One region of the Chitinimonas sp. JJ19 genome, then DNA from elsewhere that is predicted to be linked to it. Evidence: predicted binding sites of a transcription regulator. Region 1 holds the regulator's gene; each other region holds the start of a gene.
The links. Region 1 encodes FNR, which switches genes on or off when oxygen is low (the NO sensors DNR and NnrR bind a similar motif). Its sites were predicted from a motif close to TTGATNNNNATCAA; they were not measured.
Positions count from the first base shown of each region.

Region 2: a site for FNR is predicted at 2,762-2,775, ahead of hemN (oxygen-independent coproporphyrinogen III oxidase). Genes of this name have one in related genera too.
Region 3: a site for FNR is predicted at 3,177-3,190, ahead of V7714_RS05925 (hemerythrin domain-containing protein). Genes of this name have one in related genera too.

Region 1 covers NZ_JBAMDD010000001.1:123,910-128,723, forward strand. The annotation lists gene V7714_RS00550 (TetR/AcrR family transcriptional regulator) at 1-65, opposite strand, end outside; gene V7714_RS00555 (universal stress protein) at 151-600, opposite strand; gene hemN (oxygen-independent coproporphyrinogen III oxidase) at 646-2,046, opposite strand; gene fnr (fumarate/nitrate reduction transcriptional regulator Fnr) at 2,131-2,877, shown strand; gene V7714_RS00570 (hypothetical protein) at 3,177-3,830, shown strand; tRNA gene V7714_RS00575 (tRNA-Ser) at 4,079-4,169, opposite strand; gene V7714_RS00580 (phosphoadenylyl-sulfate reductase) at 4,230-4,814, opposite strand, start outside.
Region 2 covers NZ_JBAMDD010000003.1:245,506-250,319, reverse strand. The annotation lists gene V7714_RS05540 (error-prone DNA polymerase) at 1-2,725, shown strand, start outside; gene hemN (oxygen-independent coproporphyrinogen III oxidase) at 2,835-4,274, shown strand; gene V7714_RS05530 (aromatic ring-hydroxylating oxygenase subunit alpha) at 4,344-4,814, opposite strand, start outside.
Region 3 covers NZ_JBAMDD010000003.1:331,499-336,312, reverse strand. The annotation lists gene V7714_RS05940 (type IV pili methyl-accepting chemotaxis transducer N-terminal domain-containing protein) at 1-1,705, shown strand, start outside; gene V7714_RS05935 (response regulator) at 1,727-2,392, shown strand; gene V7714_RS05930 (YitT family protein) at 2,459-3,064, opposite strand; gene V7714_RS05925 (hemerythrin domain-containing protein) at 3,288-3,728, shown strand; gene V7714_RS05920 (hypothetical protein) at 3,725-4,814, shown strand, end outside.

The DNA.
Region 1 (4,814 bases):
AGCATGATGCCCTCGCCAGTAGCAAGCAGGTGTTCGCGGGTGTCGTCAAAGTCTCGATTCAACATGGTGCGCAGTCTAAGCTCAATTAGACCGGTCGTCTAGTGTTTTATGCACGAGCATGGCCAGATCGTGTTGGGCCCTTTGCAGGCTCTAAGCAGACTGACCACGAACCAGCAGCACCGGCACAGGCGATAGCCTGGCCACCCCTTCTGCCGTGCTGCCCATGACCAGCCGCTGGAAACCCCGCAGCCCATGCGTGCCAATGACCAGCAGGTCGGCATGGGTGCGGCGGGCCTCCTGCAAGATCAGGTTGATGGTTTCGGCGGTGCGGCATTCTTCGGTGTGTACCTCGGCAGATACATCCTGCCTGGCGGCCAGGGCCTGTGCTTTGTGCAGCAGCGCCTGGCCTGCTTCACGCAGGGCATGGACATAGTCGGTCAATTCGGCGGTGCCGCTGTAGTCCATGTAGACCAGGTGCAGATCGACGACATGGAAGAGATGCAGTTTGGCACGCAAGGCGTGCGCAAGCCGGATGGCTTCTTCCAAGCCGCGGGTGGCGGTAGCGCTGCCGTCTAGGGGTACCAGAATACGTTTGTACATGGGTGGCCTCCACAGGGGGTGACGTTGGTACTCTGTCGGTGTTTGTTATATCAGGCTTGAAAACCGGGCGCTGTTGCGGGCCTCGCGCAGATGACGGTCAAACACCATGGCGATGCTGCGGGTCAGCCAGCGACCCTTGGGTGTGATCTCAAGCCCTTGGCGATGGAGTTTCAGCAAGCCTTGGCTGGCGAGTTGCTGCAATTGTTCAAGCTCGTAGGCGAAATAATGGTGGAAGTCGATCAGCCAACGGCTCTCCAGTGGCTCAAAGGCCACTTCGGATTGGCATAGCAGCGACTGGATGATGCTACGGCGGAGCAGATCGTCGGCAGCCAGTGTCATGCCGCGGGCGATGGGCAGGTGGTGGTGTGCCAGCGCATCATAGTAGTCCTCCAGCACCCTATGGTTCTGGGCGTAGCAAGCGCCGACCTTGCCTATGGCCGAAACACCCAGCCCGATCAGATCGCACTCTGCCTGGGTGGTATAGCCTTGGAAGTTTCTATGCAGCCGCCCCTGGCGCATGGCGACGGCGAGTTCGTCTTGGGGCAGGGCAAACTGCTCCAGGCCAAGATGGACATAGCCCGCGCCCTGCAACTGGGTGATGGCCTGCTGCAGCATTGCCAGCCTGTCGTCTGCTGTCGGCAGGGTGGCGGCGTCAATATGGCGCTGTGTCTTGAAGCGATCAGGCTGGTGGTTGTAGCGGTTGAGCGAGACGCGATCAGGTCGCCACATTAGCACTTGGGCCAGGGTGTCGGCCATGCTGGCCGGGGTCTGCCTTGGCAGGCCATAGAGCAGATCGATATGGATGGTGCGGTAGCCCAGGGCGCGGCCTTGCGCGATGGCGGCGGCGGTCAGGGACGCGGGCTGCATGCGATTGACGGCGAGCTGCACATCGGGGGAGAGATCCTGGAGGCTGATACTAAGGTGGCTGAAGCCATGGCTGGCAAGCAATTGCAGGCTTTGCGGCCCGATATGCCTGGGGTCGATCTCGACCGAGCATTCAGCGCCAGCAGCCAGCGGGAAATACCGCTGGAGGGCAGCCAGCAGGCGGCTTAGCTGCGCATCCTGCAGAAAGGTTGGGGTGCCACCACCCAGGTGCAGTTGGGTGACCTTGGGTGTCGCACCATAGGCCGTGCCTTGCAGGGCGATTTCCCGTTCGAGATAGTCCAGATAGGTATCGGCCTGGTTGTGATCGGCGGTGATGACCTTGTGGCTGGCACAGTAGTAACAGGCCGATACACAGAACGGCAGATGGACATACAGCGACAGGGGGCGAAGGCCACCCAGTGCGTGCGTCGCCAACGCATGGCGGTAGCGGTCTTCGTCGAAATCTTCAGAGAAGCGATCGGCGGTTGGATAGATGCCATAGCGCGTCACATCGTCATGGCGCTGCAGCAGCGGCAGATCGATCTCCAGCGGGGTCGTATCGGGTATGGCGGGGGCAGTCATTGGGTAGCGCCAGCGTAGGTCTTGGTTGCTGACACTGTAAGTAGCAGGCAGACTAATCGTATTGACCTTCATCAAGCACCAATCATGTCCGCTGCCCGCGAAATCATTCCCGTCCATGCCCTTAAAGCCGTGTGTTCGACCTGCAGCCTGCAGGAGCTGTGCCTGCCGCTAGGCCTGGCGCAGGAGGAAATGGTGCAGCTGGACGATGCTATCAACCAGCGCATGCCGGTACGGCGCGGTGAGGCACTGTTCCGCCTGGGCGACGCCTTTCGCTCGCTGTATGCAGTGCGCACCGGCTTCTTCAAGACCGTGGTGGTATCGGAGGACGGGCGCGAGCAGGTGACAGGCTTTCATATGGCCGGCGAACTGATGGGGCTGGATGCCTTCGGGACGGACCAGCACGGCTGCACCGCCATTGCGCTGGAGGACTGCGAGGTCTGCGAGCTGCCCTATCACCGCCTCGAGAACCTGGCACTGGAGATACCGGCACTCAACCGGCACCTGTATAAATTGATGAGCCGCGAAATCATCCGCGACCAGGGCGCCATGCTGTTGCTGGGCAATATGCGGGCAGAAGAGCGCCTGGCGGTGTTTCTGCTGAACCTGTCGCAGCGTATGGCGGCACGCGGCTTCTCCTCGCGCCAGTTTGTCTTGCGCATGACCCGCGAAGAGATAGGTAGCTATCTGGGCATGAAGCTGGAGACGGTGAGCCGTACCTTTTCACGCTTCCAGCAGGATGGCTGGATCAAGGTGCAGGGCAAGCAGATCGAAGTGCTGGACCTGGCGGCCATCAAGCAGCTGGTGTCGGGCTGCATAGGCTTGCAGCATTGAGATGGTGCACGTGCGGCATGGCTGAGGTTTTGGGCTGTGCGCGATGCGCCGCCCGATAGCTCTGGGCTTATCTCGGCCGGCCCTATAGCGCATGCCATGGACGCCTGAAGGGGGGGGCGCCGTCCTTCTTGGGCGAGGCGCCGGTATAGTATGATCAGCCCTTCGGCGTGATGGTCTGAAGCCGTCGTCTCGTCGTACACCTTATCCGTCCACTCACTCCTCGCCAGTGGCACGCGTGCTTTGAGCACACATGTTTATCTTCGTCGGTTTACCTCCATATCCGTTTATCAAGCAAGACCATGTCTTATATCCGAATTATCGCCAGCGCCTTGATCGCTTTGGCAGCTGTACCCAGCTACGCCAATAAGGAACCTTACTACGTTGAGGTTTGGGCCAATGTTCTCTATGGCACTGATGGCCATCCTCTTCAGTATTCGTTAGTGGATGAGGAGAAATATCCCCTTGCATTCGCTGACAACGTCAAGGCGCGGGTAGCCAAGACCAAGGTGCCACCCGCAGAGGCCGATGGCATGCCTGCAACGCTTCGAAGCGGCGTTCGGCTTGATTTTCTTGTCACCCCTAGTGCCGATGGTGGCGGACAAGTACGAATGGCGGGACTCTCGATGAGCCCAATACCGACCAAGCGCTACGCCGCGAGCTATCCTGATGACATCGCCCGATCGGGTGGCTGGGAGGGGGCTGTGGAGGCTGCCTGCACCGTTGGTATCGATGGCAAATGCCGTCTGATCGAGGTCAGGGCATTGCCAGGCATGCCGGAGAGTGTGCGTCGTTTTGCCAAGGCGTCGTTGGAGGGCTGGTCCTTCATTCCGCAAGAGCTTGCGGGGAAGCCCATCGAAGGGGAGTATGTTTTTCGAGTGCGTTTACACACCTTGGATACGTATCCAGAAGATTTCCGCCAGGATCGCTTCTTGCGGCTGCTGCACTCGCGATAACGACGCTTGTGTAGTGAATCCAAGCGAACGCACTTTCCGTGCGCTTGTTCTCATGGTGCACGACCCGCGAAAGCACAGGTAGGTCGGGCGCAGTGGACTTTAATTCCATCAAGCAGGTGAAACGCCCAGGTTTTCAGTGCTGAGCAGCTATTAGCGTGTAGCCCCACTGGGGCGGGAGGCTGAATCTGCAATGTACCGTGGTGAAAATAGAAAAGGCCCTGATCAATGATCAGGGCCTTTGCATTTCGTGGCGGAAAGGGGGGGATTCGAACCCCCGATAGGCTATTAACCTATACACGCTTTCCAGGCGTGCGACTTAAACCACTCATCCACCTTTCCGCGAAGCCGCGCATTATGCCGTAGCGGCCTTGGCTATGCAATCACCTGTACGCAAGTTTTTTATCGGGTCGGTAGCGCGCTGGTTTTGGCGTGCAGGCCGCACTCCTTGTTCTCGGGATTCTCCCACCACCAGCGGCCGGCGCGGACATCCTCGCCGGCGGCGATGGCGCGGGTGCAGGGGGCGCAGCCTATGCTGGGGTAGTGGCGGTCGTGCAGGGCGTTGTAGGGCACCTGATAGGCTTTGATATAGGCCCACACTTCTTTCTCGGTCCATTCCAGCAGCGGGTTGAACTTGGTGAGGCCGTTGGCCTCGTCCCATTCCTGCTCGGCCATATCGGTGCGGGTGGTCGATTGCTCGCGGCGCAGGCCGGTGACCCAGGCCTGCTTGCCGGCCAGGGCGCGGGCCAGGGGTTCCAGCTTGCGGATGCGGCAGCAGGCCTTGCGCGCTTCGATGGATTGATAGAAGGCGTTGATGCCTTGCTCATTGACATATTTCTCGACCGACTCGGCGCGCGGGAAGTAGACCAGCACGCGGGTGTCGGGATAGGCCTCGGCCGTGTGCTGCATCAGCTCGTAGGTTTCGGCTGGCAGGCGGCCGGTGTCCAGGCTGAAGATGCTGATGTCCAGCTGGTGCCGGGCGATCAG
Region 2 (4,814 bases), on a different contig from region 1:
GCGGCTGCTGGCTCTGTGGCTGCCCCCCGCCCTGCCGGATGCCGCAGACGGCCAGTGGTTTAGCCAGCATTTCCCCGAGCGCGCCTGGCTGGCGGTAGAGCTATTTCAGGAGGCAGATGATGACAGCCGCCTGTCCGCACTATTGCAGCTAGGCCGGCAATGCGGTCTCCCCTGCGTCGCCAGTGGCGATGTGCATATGCATGTCCGATCCCGCCGCGCCCTGCAGGACGTCATGACGGCAATCCGGCTGGGTCGGCCGGTAGCAAAGTGCGGCCTGTCGCTATTTCCCAATGGTGAGCGCCACCTGCGCAGCCTCCGGGCGCTCGCCCACATCTACCCACACGCACTGTTGGCAGAAACCGTGCGCATTGCACAGCGCTGCGGCCAGTTTCTGGCCGATCTGGGCTATGAATACCCAGCCGAACTAGTACCCGAGGGCGCAACACCGGCAAGTCATCTGAGCACACTGACCGAAATTGGCTTACGCCAGCGCTATCCAGCGGGCGCACCAGAAAAAGTCCGTCGCCAGGTAGCGCACGAGCTGGCGCTGATCATCAAGCTTCGCTATGAGTCGTTCTTTCTCACCGTCCACGATATCGTCGCTTACGCCCGCAGCCAGGAGATCCTCTGCCAGGGCCGTGGCTCAGCAGCCAACTCCGCCGTCTGCTTTGCCCTGGGTATCACCGAGGTAGATCCGGATAGATCCAATCTGCTGTTCGAACGCTTTCTCTCGCAAGAGCGGCATGAGCCCCCCGATATCGATGTGGATTTCGAGCATGATCGACGGGAGGAAGTCATCCAATACATATACAAGCGCTATGGCAGGGAGCGTGCCGCACTGGCCGCCACCGTGATTACCTACCGCCCGCGCAGCGCCCTGCGGGATGTAGGGCGCGCACTGGGGTTTGACGAAGAGCAGCTGGATCAGATCAGCAAAACCCTGGCCTGGTGGGATAGCCGCGCAGAACTGCCCAAGCGACTGCAGGAGGCGGGCTTCGACCCCGAGAGCCGGCCAGTCCAACTGCTGTTGCGGCTGGCGCAGGTGCTGATGCGCTTCCCCCGCCATCTGTCGCAACATGTGGGCGGTTTTGTCATCTCGCACAGCCCCTTGGCACGGCTGGTCCCCATAGAAAACGCCGCCATGCCCGACCGCACTGTCATCCAGTGGGACAAGGATGACCTGGATGCCATGGGTCTGCTCAAGGTCGATGTGCTGGCATTGGGCATGTTGAGCGCCATACGCCGTACGCTGGCCCTGGTGTCGGCGATACGCCGGCAACCACTGATGCGCATGGCCGATATCCCGGCGGAAGACCCACAGGTCTACGAGATGATAGGGCATGCCGATACCGTAGGCCTGTTCCAGATCGAGTCCAGGGCACAGATGTCCATGCTGCCGCGACTCAAGCCCAAAAATTTCTACGACCTGGTGGTCGAAGTCGCCATCGTGCGCCCTGGCCCCATACAGGGCGGCATGGTGCACCCCTACTTGCGGCGGAGACAGGGGCTGGAGCCCGTCGATTACCCATCCGAAGCCGTCAAGAAGACGCTAAAGCGAACCTTGGGTGTGCCTATCTTCCAGGAGCAGGTCATGCAGCTGGCCATCGATGCCGCTGACTTCACCCCCGGCGAGGCCGACCAGCTTAGACGCTCCATGGGCTCCTGGCGCCGCACGGGTGAACTGGCGGATTACCAAGAGCGGCTGGTCGCCGGCATGCTGGCCAATGGCTATACCCAGGAATTTGCAGACCGTCTGTGCAAGCAGATAGAAGGCTTCTCCGAATATGGCTTTCCCGAATCCCATGCCGCCAGCTTCGCCCTGCTGGTGTATGTGTCGGGCTGGCTCAAGCGCCACGAGCCAGCAGCCTTCACCTGCGCCCTGCTCAATAGTCTGCCCATGGGTTTTTACTCTGCATCGCAGTTGATACAGGACGCAAAGCGGCATGGCATCGTGGTACACCCTGTCGATGTACAGCGCAGTGACTGGGATTGCACGCTGGAAGACGAGCAGTGCCCCCAGCACGCGCTCCGACTGGGCTTGCGGCTGATCAGCGGCCTAGGCCAGCGCATAGGCGAGCGCATTGCCGCCCACCAGCCAACAGCAGGCTACGACAGCCTGGCCCAGTTGCAGCGTCTGGCTAGTCTCGACAAGCGTAGCCTGGGTATTCTGGCGGATGCCGATGCGCTGGCCACCCTGGCGGGCAATCGCCGGCAAGCCCGCTGGCAGGTGGGTGGCCTACCGCTGGAGCAAGACCTCGCAGGCTTGGCCGCCAAGGCAGAGGCGGCCATCACCCTCCCGCTCCCCAGCCTGGGCCAGCAGGTGCTGGAAGATTACCGCAGCCAGGGCCTCACCCTGAGGGCCCATCCACTCAGCCTGCTACGCCCACGCCTGAGTCGGGATCGCCTGCTCAGCGCCGCCGAGCTGCGCGCCTGCCAGCACGGCCAGCCCGCACGAGCCTGCGGCATCGTGGTTGGCCGCCAACGTCCCGGCACGGCAAGTGGCGTCACCTTTGTTACCTTGGAAGACGAAACCGGCAACACCAATGTCATTGTCTGGCAGGATCTGGGCGAAAGGCAGCGCAAGGAATTACTGGGCGCCCGACTGCTGGCCGTCTATGGCGTAGTGCAGCGGGAAGGCGAGGTCGTCCATCTGCTCGCCAAGCGCCTGGCCGACAAATCCGAGCTACTGGGAGCCCTGTCGGTAGAGAGTCGTGATTTCCACTAGCCCCATCGCAGCGCCAGCCATCAAAGTCGCCCCCGGTTGATACGCATCAAGGTAGCGCCCCTCGCCCACAGGCAAACTGGCCGCACCTCATATCAACATGGTTGCCCGCATGAATGCGCCCGCCCCCACTGCCATCAAGCCGGCCCCAGCTGATTTTGATGTTCAAGGCCTGTGTTTCGACAAAAGCCTGATCGAGCGTCTGGCAGGTAATGGCCCACGCTACACCTCCTATCCCACGGCCGATCATTTCCATGCCGGTTTCGATGAAGCAGCCTACCGCGCAGAAGTGGCAAGGCAGTTCCCCGCAGGCCAGCAAGGCCCGCTGTCGCTCTACGTGCATATCCCCTTTTGCAATACGATCTGTTACTACTGCGGCTGCAATAAGATCATCACCAAGAACAAGGCACACGCCGAGGTGTACCTGGACTACCTCGACAAGGAGCTTGCCCTGCAAGCCCCCCTGTTCGCAGGCCGCGCCAAGGTGGAGCAGCTGCATTTCGGCGGCGGCACCCCCACCTTCCTCTCCGATGCCCAACTCGGCCGGCTGATGGGGCAACTTCGGGCCCATTTCGACTTTGCCCCCAAGGATGAGGGCGAATACTCGATAGAGATAGACCCACGCAAAGTCCAACCCGCCACCGTGGCACATCTGGGGAAGCTGGGCTTCAATCGCATGAGCCTGGGCGTGCAGGACTTCGATCCCGCCGTCCAGCGGGCCGTCAACCGCATCCAGAGCGAAGCCGAAACACTGGCAGTGATCGCAGCGGCCCGTGCACATGGCTTCAAGTCCATCTCCATCGACCTGATCTACGGCTTGCCATTGCAGACCGTACAGGGCTTCAGCGCCACACTGGACAAAGTGATCGCAGCCAGGCCGGATCGCCTTTCCATCTACAACTACGCGCATATGCCGCAGCTGTTCAAAACGCAGCGGCAGATCAACGAAGCCGACCTCCCAGCGCTCGATACCAAGCTCGATATCCTCAGCCTCGCCATCAGCAAACTCGCCGCCGCTGGCTACGTCTACGTTGGTATGGATCACTTTGCCCTGCCCGATGACGAACTGGCCATTGCCCAGCGCGCAGGCACCCTGCACCGCAACTTCCAGGGCTATTCCACCCGCGACGACATCGATCTACTCGCCCTGGGGGTCTCAGGCATCAGCAAGCTGGGCGCAAGCTACAGCCAGAATGTGCGCGGCACCGAGGAGTATTACGCCCTGCTGGATGCTGGCAAACTACCGCTGTTCAGAGGCATCGCCCTGAACGAAGATGACAGGCTGCGCCGTAGCCTGATACAGCAACTGATGTGTGATTTCGCACTCGACTTCGCCCAGCTGGAGGCGCATTGGGGTATTCGCTTCAAGGATTACTTTGCCGCCGAACAGCCAAAGCTGGCGGCCTTGGCCAATGACGGCCTGCTCAGCCTGGATGAACAGCGCCTGCAAGTACTGCCACGCGGCCGTCTGCTCATACGCAATATCGCCATGATATTCGACCGCCGCCTGCAGCAAGGCCAGCCCCTGCAACGCTATTCCAAAACCATCTGAGCTTGCCCCAAGACAAGGGCCGGTACCTTATCGGTACCGGCCCTTGGCACAACCCCATCACGGCAATACTTACAGGCGCATGGCAGGCATATGATCAGCCATCTCCCGCCGCATGAACTCATGGAAATGCAGCATGCCATCCTCCATCGGGCTCTGATAAGGGCCGAACTCGTCCCGGCCCTCCTTGTATAGCCGCTCCCTGCCCTCTTCCATGCGGCGGATAATCTCCATATCCTCTACCGCCGTCTCTTGGTAGGCCGCCTGCTCCGCCGCCATGAACTCCGGCTCGAACAAGGCCACTTCCTCAGGGTAATAGAACTCCACAATGTTCTTGTAGCGGCGAGGGCCATCCGGCAGCAAGGTCGAGATCACCAGCGTATGCGGATACCACTCCACCATCACATTGGGGTAATAGGTCAACCAGATGGCGCCATGCTTGGGCATCTGGCCACGGTTGAATGCCAGCACCTGCTTGTGCCACTCCGCATACGATTTCGAACCGGCCTTCGCCAAGGCATTGTTGATACCCACGGTCTGGAC
Region 3 (4,814 bases), on a different contig from region 1:
CGATGCCAGGCCGGCACAATGGCATGCCGAGTTGCAGGCCCAGCGAGATACGCTCTCCCGCCTGCAGCGTGGGGTGCCGTCCCGCCCGCTGTTTCTGCCGAATGACGCGGCAATTCGGGCGCAGATGCAACTGGTGGAACGTACCTGGATGACTCAGTTGCAGCCGGCTGCCGAGTCTACCCTGCAAGGTCGTGACCACACGGCCTATTTGCGCGCCTTGCCTGTCTTCGTGCAAGAGGCCGACCACCTGGTACAGATGATAGAAACGGACAATGCCGGCAAGACCACATTGCTGCGCATGTCCCAGGCCGTCTTGCTGGGTATCGCCTGCGTTGGCACGCTGACACTGATCTACCTGCTGTATCTATGGATTATCTCGCCGGTGCTGCATCTGCAGGAGGGTCTGCGCCGCATGACGGCGCGGGAGTTCGGGGTGAGGCTGCCAGTGGAAAGTCGAGACGAGTTTGGCGTGCTGGCCTATGGCTTCAACCGCATGGCAGATGAATTGGAAGGCTTGTACCGCGAGCTGGAAGACCGGGTGCAGCAAAAAACGGCACAGCTGGCCAACCAGAATCGCGAGCTTGGCGCGCTCTATGACATGGCCGCCTTTCTGAACCAGCCTACAGACATTGATACCCTTTGCCATGGCTTTTTGCAGCGGGTAATGCAACAGTTCAATGCCGATGGCGGCAGCATTCGCGTTATCGACCCCATGGGCGAGAAGCTGCACATGGTGGTCTCCGAAGGCCTGTCCGAGGCACTGGAGGAGACAGAACACTGCATGAAGGTGGATGCCTGTTTCTGTGGCGAGGCCACCAAGCAGGGCGTGGTTGTGATACGCGACTTCCGCAAGCTACCCCAGCCGGAGGCGTTCCATTGCGCCAAGGATGGCTTTAAGGGGCTGGCTGTGTTCCGGGTGGTGACGCGTGACGAAGTGCTGGGCTCCTTCTCACTGCATTTTCGCAATACCCACGAGGTGCCGGCAGCCGAGGCGCAGTTGCTTGAGACCTTGGGGCAGCACCTGGGGGTGGCGCTCGATAATCGCCGTCTCAGCGCCAAGGCCCGCCAGTTGGCGGTGGCGGAGGAGCGCAACCTGGTTGCGCAGGGCCTGCACGATAGTATTGCGCAGGGCCTGAACTTCCTGAATCTGCAGCTGCAGATGCTGGACTCAGCGTTGGGCCGGGAAGACCTCAAGGAGGTGCGAGAAATTGTGCCTTTGCTAAGGACGGGCGTCGATGAGAGCTATCAGGACGTGCGCGAGCTGCTGCTCAACTTCCGCAGCAAGCTGGGTCAGGGCGCCTTGTTGGCTGCCGTGGAAGATACCATTGCCCGCTTTCGCAGGCAGACCGGCATGGCAGTACTGTTGCAGGTAGACGAGTTGGAGGGCGCGCCGTTGCCGCCGGAACAGCAGTTGCAGGTGCTGTTCATCTTGCAGGAGGCGCTGTCGAACATACGCAAGCACGCGCAGGCCAGCCAGGCGACGGTCGAAATCAACAACCGGCGGGATTTCGAGATGGTGATACGCGACAATGGGCGCGGCTATGAGCCCGCTGAAGTGGCAGAGCGTGGCGAGCGCCACGTAGGTCTGCATATCATGCAAGAGCGCGCCAAGCGCCTGAATGCCTCCTTGGTATTGGATGCCCGCCCTGGGGCAGGGGTCAGTGTCAAGCTGGTTTTGCCGCAGACTGCCCGCCAGGCAGCCTGATTTCATACACTTGGATAGACCATGACCATTCGTATTTTGCTGGTAGATGACCACAGCTTGTTTCGTTCTGGCGTACGCCAGCTCTTGCAACGCGAAGCTGATCTGGAGGTGGTGGCTGAAGCCGCAGACGGCATAGAAGGCATCAAGCGCGCCAAGGAGTTCCATCCTGATGTGATTCTGCTTGACCTGAACATGCCGGGCTTGTCCGGGCTGGAGACACTACAGTTGCTGGTGCAGGATGTACCGACGGCTGCCATCATCATCCTGACGGTGTCGGAAGAGGCTGATGAGCTGGGTCAGGCATTGCGCGATGGTGCGCGAGGGTATCTGATCAAGAATATCGAGGCGGAGGCGCTGACAACCGCCATACGCAAGGCTCATCGTGGCGAGCCGGTCATCGCCGACAGCATGACCGCCAAGCTGGTGGCGCAATTCAGGGCACAGTCGGTGCCGGTTGCGGCGCCTCTGCCTGCCGAACGGGATAAGCTGACAACTCGGGAGCGTGAGATAGTCCAGTGCCTGGCGCGTGGCGAAAGTAACAAGCAGATCGCCCGCCACCTTGATGTGGCCGAGAGTACGGTCAAGATCCATGTGCAGAACATATTGAAGAAACTCAATCTGACCAGCAGGGTGCAGGTGGCGGTCTATGCCGTGGAGCACGGGATCAGCGACATGGCGGCGCCTTGAGGGGCTGGCAATCGTCTCGATTATCCGCCCCCTTGCGCGTCCGGCCGGCAGGTCTTCCACCAACGCCTACATGCCGATGTAGCGCCCAGGTCGGTGATTGATCGCAATCACCATATTCATGGCCATGGCGCCCAGGATAGACAGCAGCACACCGGCTGCCGGCAATGCCAGCAGGGCACCCAGCAATATCAGGCAGTCGGCAGCCATCTGAAGCTTGCCGGCCCGCCAGCCATGACGCTCCTGCAGGTAAAGCGCCAGCACGCCCAGCCCACCCAGGCTGGCCCGGTGCCGTATCAGCATCAACAGTCCCGTACCTGCCAACAAGCCAGCCAGCACCGCCGAGAAGGCTGTGTTCAAGTGATCAAGATGTATCAGGCTGGGCAGCCATTCGCTGTAGAACGAAAGCAGGCTGACTGCGGCAAAGGTCTTGAGGGTAAATACCCACCCCAGGGCTCGCCAGGCAAACAGGTAAAAGGGCAGGTTGAGCGCAAAGAACACCAGGCCGAAGGGCTGGCCGCTCAAGTAGTGGCCCAGGAAAGCCAGCCCCGCCGTGCCGCCCGTCAACAGGCTGGATTGACGCAGCAGCAATACCGACAAGGCCACCAACAAGGTGCCTATCAGCAGGGCTTGTACATCCTCAAGCAGGGAGTGTCGTTCTACTGGGTCGGTCATGTTTCAGTGATGCCTGGCTTGTGCGTTGCGTGGGCTTTCAGTGGGTTTGGGGCTGTTGAGAACTGCATTATGGCCCTCTAGCCCGGCGCGTTTGCGGGTAGTACGCAGACCCTTGATGGAGATCAAGCTGGTCCCGCCGACGCCCACTTGCTTGCCCAAGGTCAAGGCAGCGGGTGTCGTAGCGGCCTAGCATGGGCAGTACTCTCCTATCGGTGCTGCCGCCATGTCTGATGCCATTACCCGCCTGATCTTCCAACATCACGAATGTGACGACCTGCTTGCCAGGCTGGAGGCTGCCGTGCAGCAGCGCGACCTATATACCGGGCAGCGCTATTTTCACGAGGCCGAGCAGGCCATGCTGGCGCATTTTGAGCTGGAGGAAACCGTACTGTTTCCGGCCTTTGAATCTGCAACCGGCCTGCTGCATGGGCCCACCGAGGTCATGCGCGACGAACACTACGCCATGCGGGATCTGCTGGAGAACTGCCGCAGCCTGCTGCTGGCAGAAGACTATGCCGCCCTGCAGGCTGAACTCGATACCCTGTTCATCTTTATCCAGCAACACAATGCCAAGGAAGAAGGGGTGCTCTACCCCATGTGTCGCGCACATATAGGGGATCTGGGCGCGCTGCTGGCGCATACCCACGCCAGCTGTACGACATGAACACCCCCAGGAACCTTGCCTTCCATCTGGCGCCATCGCCCGGCGTGATTTTCGGCTGCCTGCTGCCAGCGCCATGGCTCGGCATGGTGGCGGGTCTGCTGCTGGCGCTGGGGCCAGTCGAAGGTTTGCCGCACCGTTTTGCGCCGCTCAGCTTGAGCTTGGTGCATGTGCTGGCCCTGGGCATGCTATTGCCGGTGATGCTGGGGGCTTTGTTCCAACTCTTTCCTGTGCTGGCTGGCGTACCGGTGCCGGCCACCCGCTGGCTGGCACCCCTGGTGGCGCCTTGCTGCGTGGGCACGGCAGGCGGCCTGGTCTGGGGGTTCCTGGGTGGCAGCCCTATGGGTTTTATCCTTGGCGGTGCCATGGCGACCATCGGTGTGGGCAGTGTGGTGATCGCACTTGTGGTGGCTGGCTGGCAAGTCATTCCCACCAATGCCAGCACTCGCGTGCTGCGTTGGATAGCCTGGGCCTTGCTGGCAACCGTGCTGCTGGGTACAGCACTGGCCAGCGCGCTGGCCTATGGCTGGGGCTTGCCCCTGAAATCGGTGCTGGATCTGCATGTGGCTTGGGGGGCAGGCGGGTGGCTGGCAGTTTTGCTGGCGGGTGTCGCGGCTACCGTCCTGCCCATGTTCTGGCAGACCCCCAAGCTGGACGCGCGCCTGTCAGGCTTGCTGCCGGGGCTGATCTGGCTACCGCTGGCGCTGGGCTTGCTGGAGCTGGCAGGCCTGCGGTCTACCTGGCGCTCGCTGTGCTGGCTGGGCTTGTGCCTGCTGGGCTGCCTGCTGCTTTATGCGACCCTCAAAGCCAAGCGTAAGCACGATGTGGCCTGGCCACTATGGTGTGTCGCCGCTTTGTCCTGGTGGCTGGCCGCCGTGTTGGGCCTGCTGGAAGGGGTGCTGCCTGCGGATTGGCCTATAGCTTGGTGGCTAGGGGTGTTGATACTGGTGGGTGGGGCTGTGCTGCCCATCAATGCCATGCTGGGCAAGATCATTCCCTTTCTTGTGTGGCTGCATCTGCGGCGGCAACTGCCTGCCCAGGTACGGGTGCCCGCCATGCAAACGCTACTGCCACCGGCCTTGCAGTGGA